DNA from 3 places in the Leucobacter tenebrionis genome. Region 2 is predicted to be linked to each of the others. Evidence: predicted binding sites of a transcription regulator. Region 2 holds the regulator's gene; each other region holds the start of a gene.

Region 1 (3,246 bases), 870 kb from region 2:
TCGGCTCGGTACGGTGCCCGGTGGGGCTCGGGCGCTGCGCCTCCGCGGTCGCCCGCACCGCCCCCAGGTAGCCGGACGCCCAGTGCGCGACATCGTTGTCGTAGACGGTTCGGCGCAGCGAGCGCATGCGCCGGCGCTGCTCCTCGCGCGGCATGTGGGCCGCACGCACGATCGCGGCCTTGAGCCCCTCGATGTCGTGCGGGTTGACGAGCAGCGCGTCCCGCAATTCGTCGGCCGCCCCCGCGAACTCGCTCAGCACCAGCACGCCCTGCTCGTCGGTGCGGCACGCGGCGTACTCCTTCGCGACGAGGTTCATGCCGTCGCGCAGCGGAGTGACCAGCAGCACGTCCGCGGCCAGGTAGAGCGCCACCATCTCGTCGCGCGTGTGCCCGCGATGCAGATAGACGAGCGGCGCGTGCCCGATGCTTCCGTACTCCCCGTTGATGCGCCCCACGGTGAGCTCGACCTCGTCGCGCAACTGCCGATAGGCGTCGACGCGCTCCCGGCTCGGGCTCGCCACCTGCACGAGCACCGTCTGCTCGGCGTCGATCTCGCCGTCCGAGAGCAGCTCGTCGAACGCCTTGAGGCGGTGCCTGATCCCCTTCGTGTAGTCGAGTCTGTCGACGCCCAGCATGACCGTCTTCGGGTTGCCGAGTTCGGCGCGGATCTCCCTCGCCCGCTCCTGGATCTCGGGGCGGGCGGCCACCTCGGCGAAGGCCGCGGCGTCGATCGAGATCGGGAACTCCTGGGCGAGCACCGTGCGCGACGGCTCACCGGCGGCGCCGGGCACGACGATCGTGTTGCCGAGCGCGGGCACGCGGGTGAACCGCTCGGCCGTCATGCGGAACGCCACGGCGTCGGTGACCTGCTGGAACCCGATCACGTCGGCCCCGAGCAGCCCCTCGACCACGCGCTTGCGCCACGGGAGCTGCGCGAAGAGCCGGCTCGGCGGGAACGGGATGTGCAGGAAGAAGGCGATCGTGAGGTCGGGGCGCAGCTCGCGCAGCATCGCGGGCACGAGCTGGAGCTGGTAGTCATGGACCCAGACGATCGCACCCTCAGCCGCGTGCTGCGCGACGCGCTCCGCGAAGCGCTGGTTCACCTTCTGATAGCGGTCCCACCACACGCGGTGGAATTCGGGACGCGCGATCACGTCGTGGTAGAGCGGCCAGAGCGTGCCGTTCGAGAAGCCCTCGTAGTAGAGCTCGATGTCGTCCTCGCTCAACTCGACGGGCGCGAGGCGCATCGATCCGATCTCGAATGGCTCCACCGCCTCGTCTGCAGAACCGACCCACCCCACCCAGAGGCAGCCGAGCTGCTCCACGATGGGGGCGACCGCCGTGACGAGTCCTCCCGGTGAGGTGCGCCACGAGGTGGATCCGTCCTTCTCGACGACCCGGTCAACCGGCAACCGGTTGGACACCATGACGAGTTCGCGCCCGCCCGTCATGTCCTTCATCTCGGTCATGGCACCCCCTTGCGAGTCTCTGTTATCGCAGTCTACGAGACCTGCGCGACCGCTGCTGCCCATTGCGGCCGTATCCCGCCGGATGCTAGTGAGCCGCGCGTTTGCCTCAAGCGAACAACAGTTAGCACTCTACCCGAGAGAGTGCTAATATTTTCTCAAGTTGAGTTACCTGCACTCAACTTTCACATCTTGAATCGCCAGTTCAGAGAAAGGTGAGAAACATGGCAACCTACACCCCCTTCCGTGAGATGGAACGCATCGCCGACAGCCTGTTCAACGAGCCCCTGCGCGGACCGCGGCAGATGCCCATGGATCTCTATCGCGACGGCGACCACTACCTGCTGACCGCTGACCTGCCCGGCATGGATCCGGGCTCCGTCGACATCGATGTGGACGGCCAGTTGCTGACGATCCGCGCCGAGCGCACTCTGCCGAGCACCGAGAACGTGAAGTGGATCACCCGCGAGCGCACCTCGGGCAGCTTCCTGCGTCAGCTCAGCCTCGGCCAGGGCATCGATACCGAGCGCATCAGCGCCAGCTACGACAACGGCGTGCTGTGCGTGACGATCCCGGTCAGCGAGCGGGCGAAGCCGCGTAAGGTGGAGGTCACCAGCGCGAACGGCAGCGCAGCGTCGCAGACGCTGGAGGCAGACAGCGGGGCGGACAAGCAGCAGCTGGAGAACAGCCCCGCGTAAGGGCTGACCCACCGCTGAGGCTCGGGGCGGGGCCGCAGACCGGCACCCGCCCCTTCCCTCCCCGGCGCGACCGGCCTAGAGTTGAGCGATCAGACCGCAATCGCCTGGAGGCGTCATGGCTCGCGCACGCATACATAATCAGTTCGTGTCTCTCGACGGCTTCTCGGCGGGCGACCACGTGACGTTCGACCGCCCGATCGGAGACGCCGGCGCCCTCTTCAGCTGGTTCGACGGCCGCGTCATCGAGGGCGTTCACCGGGTCGCCGATCCGGTGACGCTGGATCGTGCCCTGTTCAGCATGTGGGGGCAGGGCATCGGCGCGGAGATCATGGGGCGCCGCAAGTTCGGCCCGCAGAGCGGGCCCTGGCCCGACGACGGGTGGCGTGGATGGTGGGGCGACGAGCCGCCCTTCAAGACCCCCTGCTTCATACTCACGCACCACCCGCGCGAGCCCATGGTGTTCGCGAACGGCACGAGCTTCCACTTCATCGACGCCGACCCGGCCGAGGCGCTGCGCCGCGCGAGCGAGGCCGCCGACGGCAGGGACGTTCGCATCGGGGGCGGGCCCTCGACGATCCGCCAATTCCTGCGCGCCGACCTCGTCGACTTCATGCACGTCGTGGTCGTGCCGATCACGCTGGGTCGCGGCGTGCACCTCTGGGACGACGTCGTGGGGATCGAGGATCGCTTCACGATCGAATCGGTCAGCAGTTCGAGCGGGCTGACCCACCAGCTGTGGAACCGGAAGCAGTAGCCGCCGTACCTCGGGCCGCTCGCTACGCCCCGTGCCCGCTGGAGTCGAGCTCGAGCTCGATCATCACGCCAGCCTAGCGGCGCAGATCTGCCGTCGAGCACACCGGATCTCGGGTTTCGGTGTGCTCGACGGCGGATCTGCGGCGCGACCACCGCGTCTCGAGCACTATCATGAGATGGCCCGAGCGATCCGCCCCGGGCCCGGTACCCATCGTTTTCCGGAATCCCCAGCGGAGAGGGACATCCGCCCATGGCGCCAGCACCCCGCTTCAGGCTCATCCCGATGCGCCCGCGAGACCCCCATGAGCCGGGCCGGACGGCGTCGACGCT
Region 2 (3,246 bases):
TCACGCGGAACTCGACGAACAGGTCGCCGTTGGGGCCGCCGCCCGGGCCGACCTCGCCGCCGCCGCGCATCTGCAGGCGGGTGCCGGTGTCGATGCCCGAGGGGATGTCGATCGGGATCGTGCGGCGCTCGCGCACCCGACCCTTGCCGCCGCACTCGACGCACGGGTGCTCGATCACGGTGCCGTAGCCCTGACAGCTGCCGCAGGGGTGCATCGTGACGACGTTGCCGAACAGCGAGCGCACCTGGCGCTGCACCTGACCCTGACCGCCGCAGACGTCGCACGTGACCGGGTGGGTGCCCGGCTGGCAGCAGCTGCCCTGGCAGACCTCGCACAGCACCGCGGTGTTGACCGTGATGTCGCGCTGCGCCCCGAAGATCACCTCTTCGAGTGAGACATCGACGCGGATCATGGCGTCGTCGCCGCGCTCGGAGCGGGAGCGCGGGCCGCGCTGCGCGCCGCCGAAGCCGCCCCCGAAGAACGTCTCGAAGATGTCGCCGAAGCCGGCGGCACCGCCCTGGCCGCCGCCCATGTCGTAGCGCTGCCGCTGCTCGGGGTCGCTCAGCACGTCGTAGGCGTGCGTGACGTTCTTGAAGCGCTCCGCCGCATCCTCGCTCGGATTCACGTCGGGGTGCAGCTCGCGCGCGAGCCGGCGATAGGCCTTCTTGATCTCTTCGGGCGTCGCCTCTCGCGACACGCCGAGAGTCTCGTAGTGATCGGCCACGTTGTGCTCCTCAGGGGTGTTGTTCGGTGAGTTCGATGACTGGACGCGGCGGCGCGCACGACACGCGCCCGCGGGAGCTACTGCTCCTCGCCCAGGAAGTGATTGAGATAGCGCGCCACCGCGCGCACCGCAGCGATGTTACCCGCGTAGTCCATGCGCATGGGCCCCAGCACGCCCAGCTTCGACACCGAGTCGGCCTCGCGCTCGTAGCTGGAGGCGATCACGGAGGTGGCCGCGAGGCCGTAGCGCGCGTTCTCCCGCCCGATCGAGGCCGACACGTCGCGCCCGTCCTGCGCGAGCTCGCCGAACAGGCGCAGCAGGGTGACCTGCTCCTCGATCGCCTCGAGCACCGCGGGCAGCGACCCCGCGAACTCGCCGGGGCGGGAGAGGTTGGCGGCGCCCGACACGGCGATGCGCTCGCTGCGGTTGGCCTGCAGCTGGCTCGATACGACCGAGAGCACCCGCCGCACCAGCTCCGTCTCGTCGGGCTGCGCCCACTCGGAGACGCGCTCGACCAGGTCCGTCACCGCGGCGACCGCTGTCTCGACGTCCGCGCCGACCGCGGTCTCCGAGATCCGCTGCTTCAGGCCGTGCACCCACGCCTCGGTGACCCGGGAGGCCGGCAGCCACGCCACCTGCTGCTCGACCACGCCGCTGCCGAGGATGAGCACGCAGAGCACCCGGTCCTCCCCGATCGCGACCAGGTCGATGTGGCGCACGACCGTGCGGCGCAGCGACGGGTACTGCGCGACCGCCACCTGATTGGTGAGCTGCGCGAGCAGTCGGACCGTGCGCGCCATGACGTCGTCGAGGTCGCTCGACTCGCCGAGGAAGCGCTCGATGGCGGACCGCTGGGCGGCGCTCAACGGGCGGATCCTGGCGAGCGTGTCGACGTACAGGCGGTAGCCCTTGTCGGTGGGAACCCGGCCCGAGGAGGTGTGCGTCTGAGCGATCAGCTCGTCCTCCTCGAGCAGCGCCATGTCGTTGCGGATCGTGGCCGCGGAGACCCCGAAGCTGTGCCGATCGACGATGGCCTTGGACCCCACGGGTTCGTTCGATGAGACGTAGTCGCTCACGATTGCGTGCAGCACCGCGAGGCTGCGCTCCGACACCATGCGACCGACCATCCTTCCTGGCACTCGTCTCTTCAGAGTGCCAAGTCTACCGCAGCACCCTCGTAAGCGCCCGCAGCGACGCACGCCGACAGCGAACCCCGAGACGGTCCTGATAACCCCGGGGACGCGGCTCACCCGCCGAGCAGGCGATGCACGACCGTGTCGGCGAGCAGGCGCCCGCGCAGGGTCGGGATCACGCGCGCGGGCCGTCCGGGAGCGGCGATCGCGGCCCGCCCGTCGATGAGCCCGTCGGCGATGAGCTGCGGGATCGCGCGGCGCTCATCGGCCGAGAGCACCTCCGCGGACAGGCCATCGGCGATCCGCGTCTCGAGCAGCACGCGCTCCTCGTGCCTCGCCTCCTCGCTCAGCGCCTCCCTCGCGTGCGCCGGCGAGATCCCCGCCGCGATGCGCTGTGCGTAGGCGCCGGGGTGCTTCACGTTCCACCACCGCACTCCGCCGACGTGGCTGTGCGCACCGGGACCGGCGGCCCACCAGTCCTCGCCTGTCCAGTACGAGAGGTTGTGCTTGGAGCGGGTCTCGGGGGTGCGCGACCAGTTGCTGATCTCGTACCACGAGAACCCCGCGGCTGAGAAGCGCGCGTCGGCGAGCTCGTACATATCGGCGTGCAGGTCCTCGTCGGGCTCGGGCACCTCGCCGCGGCGGATCTGCGCGGCGAGCTTCGTTCCCTGCTCGACGATCAGCGCGTATGCCGAGATATGGTCCGGATCCGTGGCGAGCGCGGCATCGATCGAGCGCTCCCAGTCGGCGAGCGACTCCCCCGGCGTGCCGTAGATGAGGTCGACGCTCACCTGCAGCCCGGCCTCCCGCGCCCAGCGGGTGACGAGCGGAACGCGCTCGGGCGTGTGCGTGCGATCGAGCGTCGCGAGCACGTGGGGCACCGCCGACTGCATGCCGAAGCTCACCCGGGTGAACCCGGCCGCCGCGAGCTCGGCGAGGTACGCCTCGTCGACCGAGTCGGGGTTCGCCTCCGTCGTCACCTCCGCTCCGGGGGCGAGCCCCCACTCGTCGCGGATCCGCCCCAACATGGCCGTCAGATCGGCGGCCGGGAGCAGCGTGGGCGTGCCGCCCCCGAAGAAGACCGTCGACACCCGGCGATCCGGCACTCCGGCGCGCCGCAACACCTCGGCGCCGAAGCCCAGCTCGTGCTGCACCTGCCCCGCGTAGTCGTCGCGCCGGGTGCCGCCGAGCTCGCTGGCCGTGTAGGTGTTGAAGTCGCAGTAGCCGCAGCGCACGCGGCAGTACGGCACGTGCACGTATACCCCGAAGCGGCGCTCGGAGGCGCCGTCGGCGACGCTCGGGGGCAGGGATCCGTCAGCGGGAGCCGGATCGCCCTCAGGCAGAATGCTCGGCATCTTCGCCGGTGTCGGTTCCGGTATCGGTGGTTCC
Region 3 (3,246 bases), 620 kb from region 2:
CGAGCACTGCGGCACCCGCCGGCGCGGCGAGTTCTCGCCAGCCCGGGGCTTCCTGAGCCACGCTGCGTGGGGCGGATCCCGGAGAAGCCGAGGGGGCCGCGCTCTTCGGGCGCTGGGGCATCTCGGGGGAGCGCCGCCCGCTCAGAAGCTGCCGCTCGATGCGCCCGCGATCCCGAGCCCCACCACGATGATGAGCACGTAGAAGAGCAGGATCAGCACCCAGAAGCCGATCGCCGCATAGCCGACGATGAGGCCCGCGATGGCCATGCCGCGCCCGTTCTCACCGGTGCGCTTGATCTGGTTCAGTGAGATGTGCCCCATGATGACGCCGGCGACGGCGAAGATCGCGAAGGTGAAGAATCCGACGATGCTGGCGATCATCGAGACGATGGCCAGGACGTTGGTCGGCGCGGCCGGCGGGTAGACCTGGTAGGGAGCCTGCTGCCCGTAGGGCTGCTGGTACTGCGGCTGCGGAGGTGCGTATTGCGGCTGCGGGGGTGCGTAGCCGGGCTGGGCGTCGTCGCCGTTGGAGGGCTGGTTCTGGGACACTGCGAGTTTCCTTTCGAGAGGCGCGGGAGGCCCGGGTCGAGAGTCGGATCAGTAGTAGAGGTCGCTGCTGGAGAAGGCGCTGCCCATGGCCGCGAACATCATCACGAAGAAGCTGATGTAGAGGAAGATGAGGATCGCGATGAGGGCGAAGTAGGCGTAGCCCACGATGAGGCCGGTCAGCGCCAGGCCTCGGCCGGGATCGCCGGTGCGCTTGATCTGGGAGAGGCCCATGTGCCCGAAGACGATGCCGGCGATGGGCACCAGGAAGCCGAAGATGACGGCCAGCACGGCGTACGTGTTGGTGGCGCCGAGCGTCGTCGCGGTGGCCGGCTGCGGGCGGTAGGGGGCCTGCTGCGCGGGCTGCTGGTACCGGGGTGCCGCCGTGCTCGCCTGGGGCGCGCCGCCCTGCGGGGTCTGCGAGTACTGCGGCGCGGTCGGGGACGGGGCGCTGCGTTCTGGCTGCTGGGGAGGGTTCGGGGTGGTCATGACTGCTCCTCGAGCGGTTGCGGGCTCCCGATCCGCCCGGGGCGCATCGGCTGTCCCTTCGATTGTAGGCGGCGCGGTCGCGGAGGTCGCGGGGCGCGTCGCGCGGACGCGGATCCCGTTCGCTTTCGGCGATCCTCGGATCGCGAATTGGCACTCCCCTTGCGAGAGTGCCAACGAGGGTCCTAAACTCTGCTGTAGGCGCGCTCGCACGGGGCGAGCGCGAGAGAACCTTCAGACATTGGAAAGAGGTCAACCGTGTCGGTAGCCATCAAGCCGCTCGAGGATCGTATCGTCATCAAGCAGGTCGAGGCAGAGCAGACCACCGCGTCCGGTCTGGTGATTCCGGATAGCGCCAAGGAGAAGCCGCAGGAGGGCGAGGTCGTCGCAGTGGGCCCCGGCCGCGTCGCGGACAGCGGCACCCGCATCCCGCTCGACGTCAACGTCGGCGATATCGTGATCTACTCGAAGTTCGGCGGCACCGAGGTCAAGGTCGGCGGCGACGACTACCTGGTCCTCTCGGCCCGCGACATCCTCGCGGTCGTCGAGCGCTAAACGCTCGTTTCCGTTCAGAGCCGGGCTCCGATCTCATGATCGGGGCCCGGCTCTATGCGTGCCCTGGCTGAGGGCGCGCGGTGCCGGGGGAGGGCATAGACTGGATCGGTGAATCGAACACGCGCTGGACTCGGGTACGGTCTGGGCGCGTACCTGATCTGGGGAGTCTTCCCGCTCTACTTCGGCCTCATCGCGATGGTCGGGCCCTTCGAGGTGGTGCCCTGGCGGGTCGGCGCGACGCTCGTGTTCTGCGTGATCCTCGTCTCCCTGACGCGGCGCTGGTCGCAGGTGACGGCGATCCTCCGTTCCCCGCGACTGCTGGGCTGGTTCGCGCTGTCGTCCCTGCTGCTCTACGCGAACTGGCAGCTCTTCGTGGTCGGCGTCATGACGGGGCACGTGCTCGAGACCTCGCTCGGCTACTTCATCAACCCGCTCTTCACGATCCTCATCGGGGTGGTCGTGCGCAAGGAGTCGCTCACGCGCCTCCAGTGGTGGGCGGTCGGGATCGCCGCTGTCGGTGTGACGACGGCCGCGATCGCGTACGGCGTGTTCCCCTGGATCGCGCTCGGGATCGCGGCGTCCTTCGGTCTCTACGGCGCCGTGCACAAGCATGCGGGGGAGCAGGTCGACGGCATCACGGGTCTCACGGTCGAGACCTTCGCCTCGCTGCCGATCGCCGCGGTGCAGCTGCTGATCGTCGCGAGCACGACGGGTATCACCGCCTTCTCCTTCGGTCCGGGCATCGCCGCGCTCGTGCTGCTCAGCGGCATCATGACGGCGGTCCCGCTGATCCTCTTCGGCGAGGGGACGCGTCGACTGCCGCTCTCGTACATGGGATTCCTGCAGTTCCTCACGCCGATCCTCGGCTTCCTCTACGGCTATTTCGTGATGCACGAGGAGATGCCCGTGAGTCGATGGATCGGGTTCGTCGCGGTCTGGATCGCACTCGTGATCCTCATCGTGGACATGCTGGGGCAGATCCGGCGTTCTCCCACGGCGCAGACGAACACCGGGCCGATTCCCTTAGACTGAAAGGGCGAGGCGCCGCGATCCGGTCGCCTGAGCCCCACTGGCCCCACTCACACAGCAAAAGAGGTTCCATGGAACAGCGTGATCCCTTCGCGTTCACCGGTCTGACCTACGACGATGTGCTGCTGCTTCCCGCGCACACCGACGTCATCCCGAGCGAGGCCGATACCTCGACTCAGCTCACGCGCCGGATCCGCCTGAACATCCCGCTGATCTCGGCAGCCATGGACACGGTGACCGAGACCCGCATGGCGGTCGCCATGGCCCGCAACGGCGGCCTGGGCATCCTGCACCGCAATCTGTCGATTCAGGATCAGGCCGAGATGGTGGATCGGGTCAAGCGCAGCGAGGCCGGCATGATCACCAACCCGGTGACCACCTCGGTCGATGCGACCGTGGCCGAGGTCGACGCGCTCTGCGGCGAGTACCGGGTGTCGGGTCTCCCGGTCGTCGACTCGAACGGCGTACTGCTCGGCATCATCACGAACCGCGACATGCGCTTCATCGACCCGAAGGATCGCTCGCAGGTGCGAGTGGCCGAGGCGATGACGAAGATGCCGCTCATCACCGGACCGGTGGGCATCTCGCGCGACGACGCAGCGGCGATCTTCCGCAAGCACAAGATCGAGA

What was found. The regulator HrcA, encoded in region 2, represses chaperone genes, less so after heat shock. The targets are predictions, from matches to a motif close to TTNGCACTCGNNNNNNNCGAGTGCNAA.
Region 1: the regulator HrcA is predicted to act here: its motif matches at 1,590-1,616, upstream of KVY00_RS13355 (Hsp20/alpha crystallin family protein).
Region 3: the regulator HrcA is predicted to act here: its motif matches at 1,183-1,209, upstream of groES (co-chaperone GroES).

The regions. Positions count from the first base shown of each region.
Region 1 is NZ_CP082322.1:2,895,915-2,899,160, reverse strand. Features, by position in the region: gene KVY00_RS13360 (bifunctional alpha,alpha-trehalose-phosphate synthase (UDP-forming)/trehalose-phosphatase) at 1-1,468, opposite strand, end outside; gene KVY00_RS13355 (Hsp20/alpha crystallin family protein) at 1,690-2,163, shown strand; gene KVY00_RS13350 (dihydrofolate reductase family protein) at 2,279-2,917, shown strand; gene KVY00_RS13345 (low temperature requirement protein A) at 3,167-3,246, shown strand, end outside.
Region 2 is NZ_CP082322.1:381,787-385,032, forward strand. Features, by position in the region: gene dnaJ (molecular chaperone DnaJ) at 1-724, opposite strand, end outside; gene hrcA (heat-inducible transcriptional repressor HrcA) at 802-1,839, opposite strand; gene hemW (radical SAM family heme chaperone HemW) at 1,971-3,212, opposite strand; gene KVY00_RS01805 (DUF1990 family protein) at 3,193-3,246, opposite strand, start outside.
Region 3 is NZ_CP082322.1:1,006,771-1,010,016, reverse strand. Features, by position in the region: gene KVY00_RS04730 (class I SAM-dependent methyltransferase) at 1-61, opposite strand, end outside; gene KVY00_RS15530 (DUF4190 domain-containing protein) at 142-549, opposite strand; gene KVY00_RS04720 (DUF4190 domain-containing protein) at 598-1,035, opposite strand; gene groES (co-chaperone GroES) at 1,291-1,587, shown strand; gene rarD (EamA family transporter RarD) at 1,696-2,619, shown strand; gene guaB (IMP dehydrogenase) at 2,688-3,246, shown strand, end outside.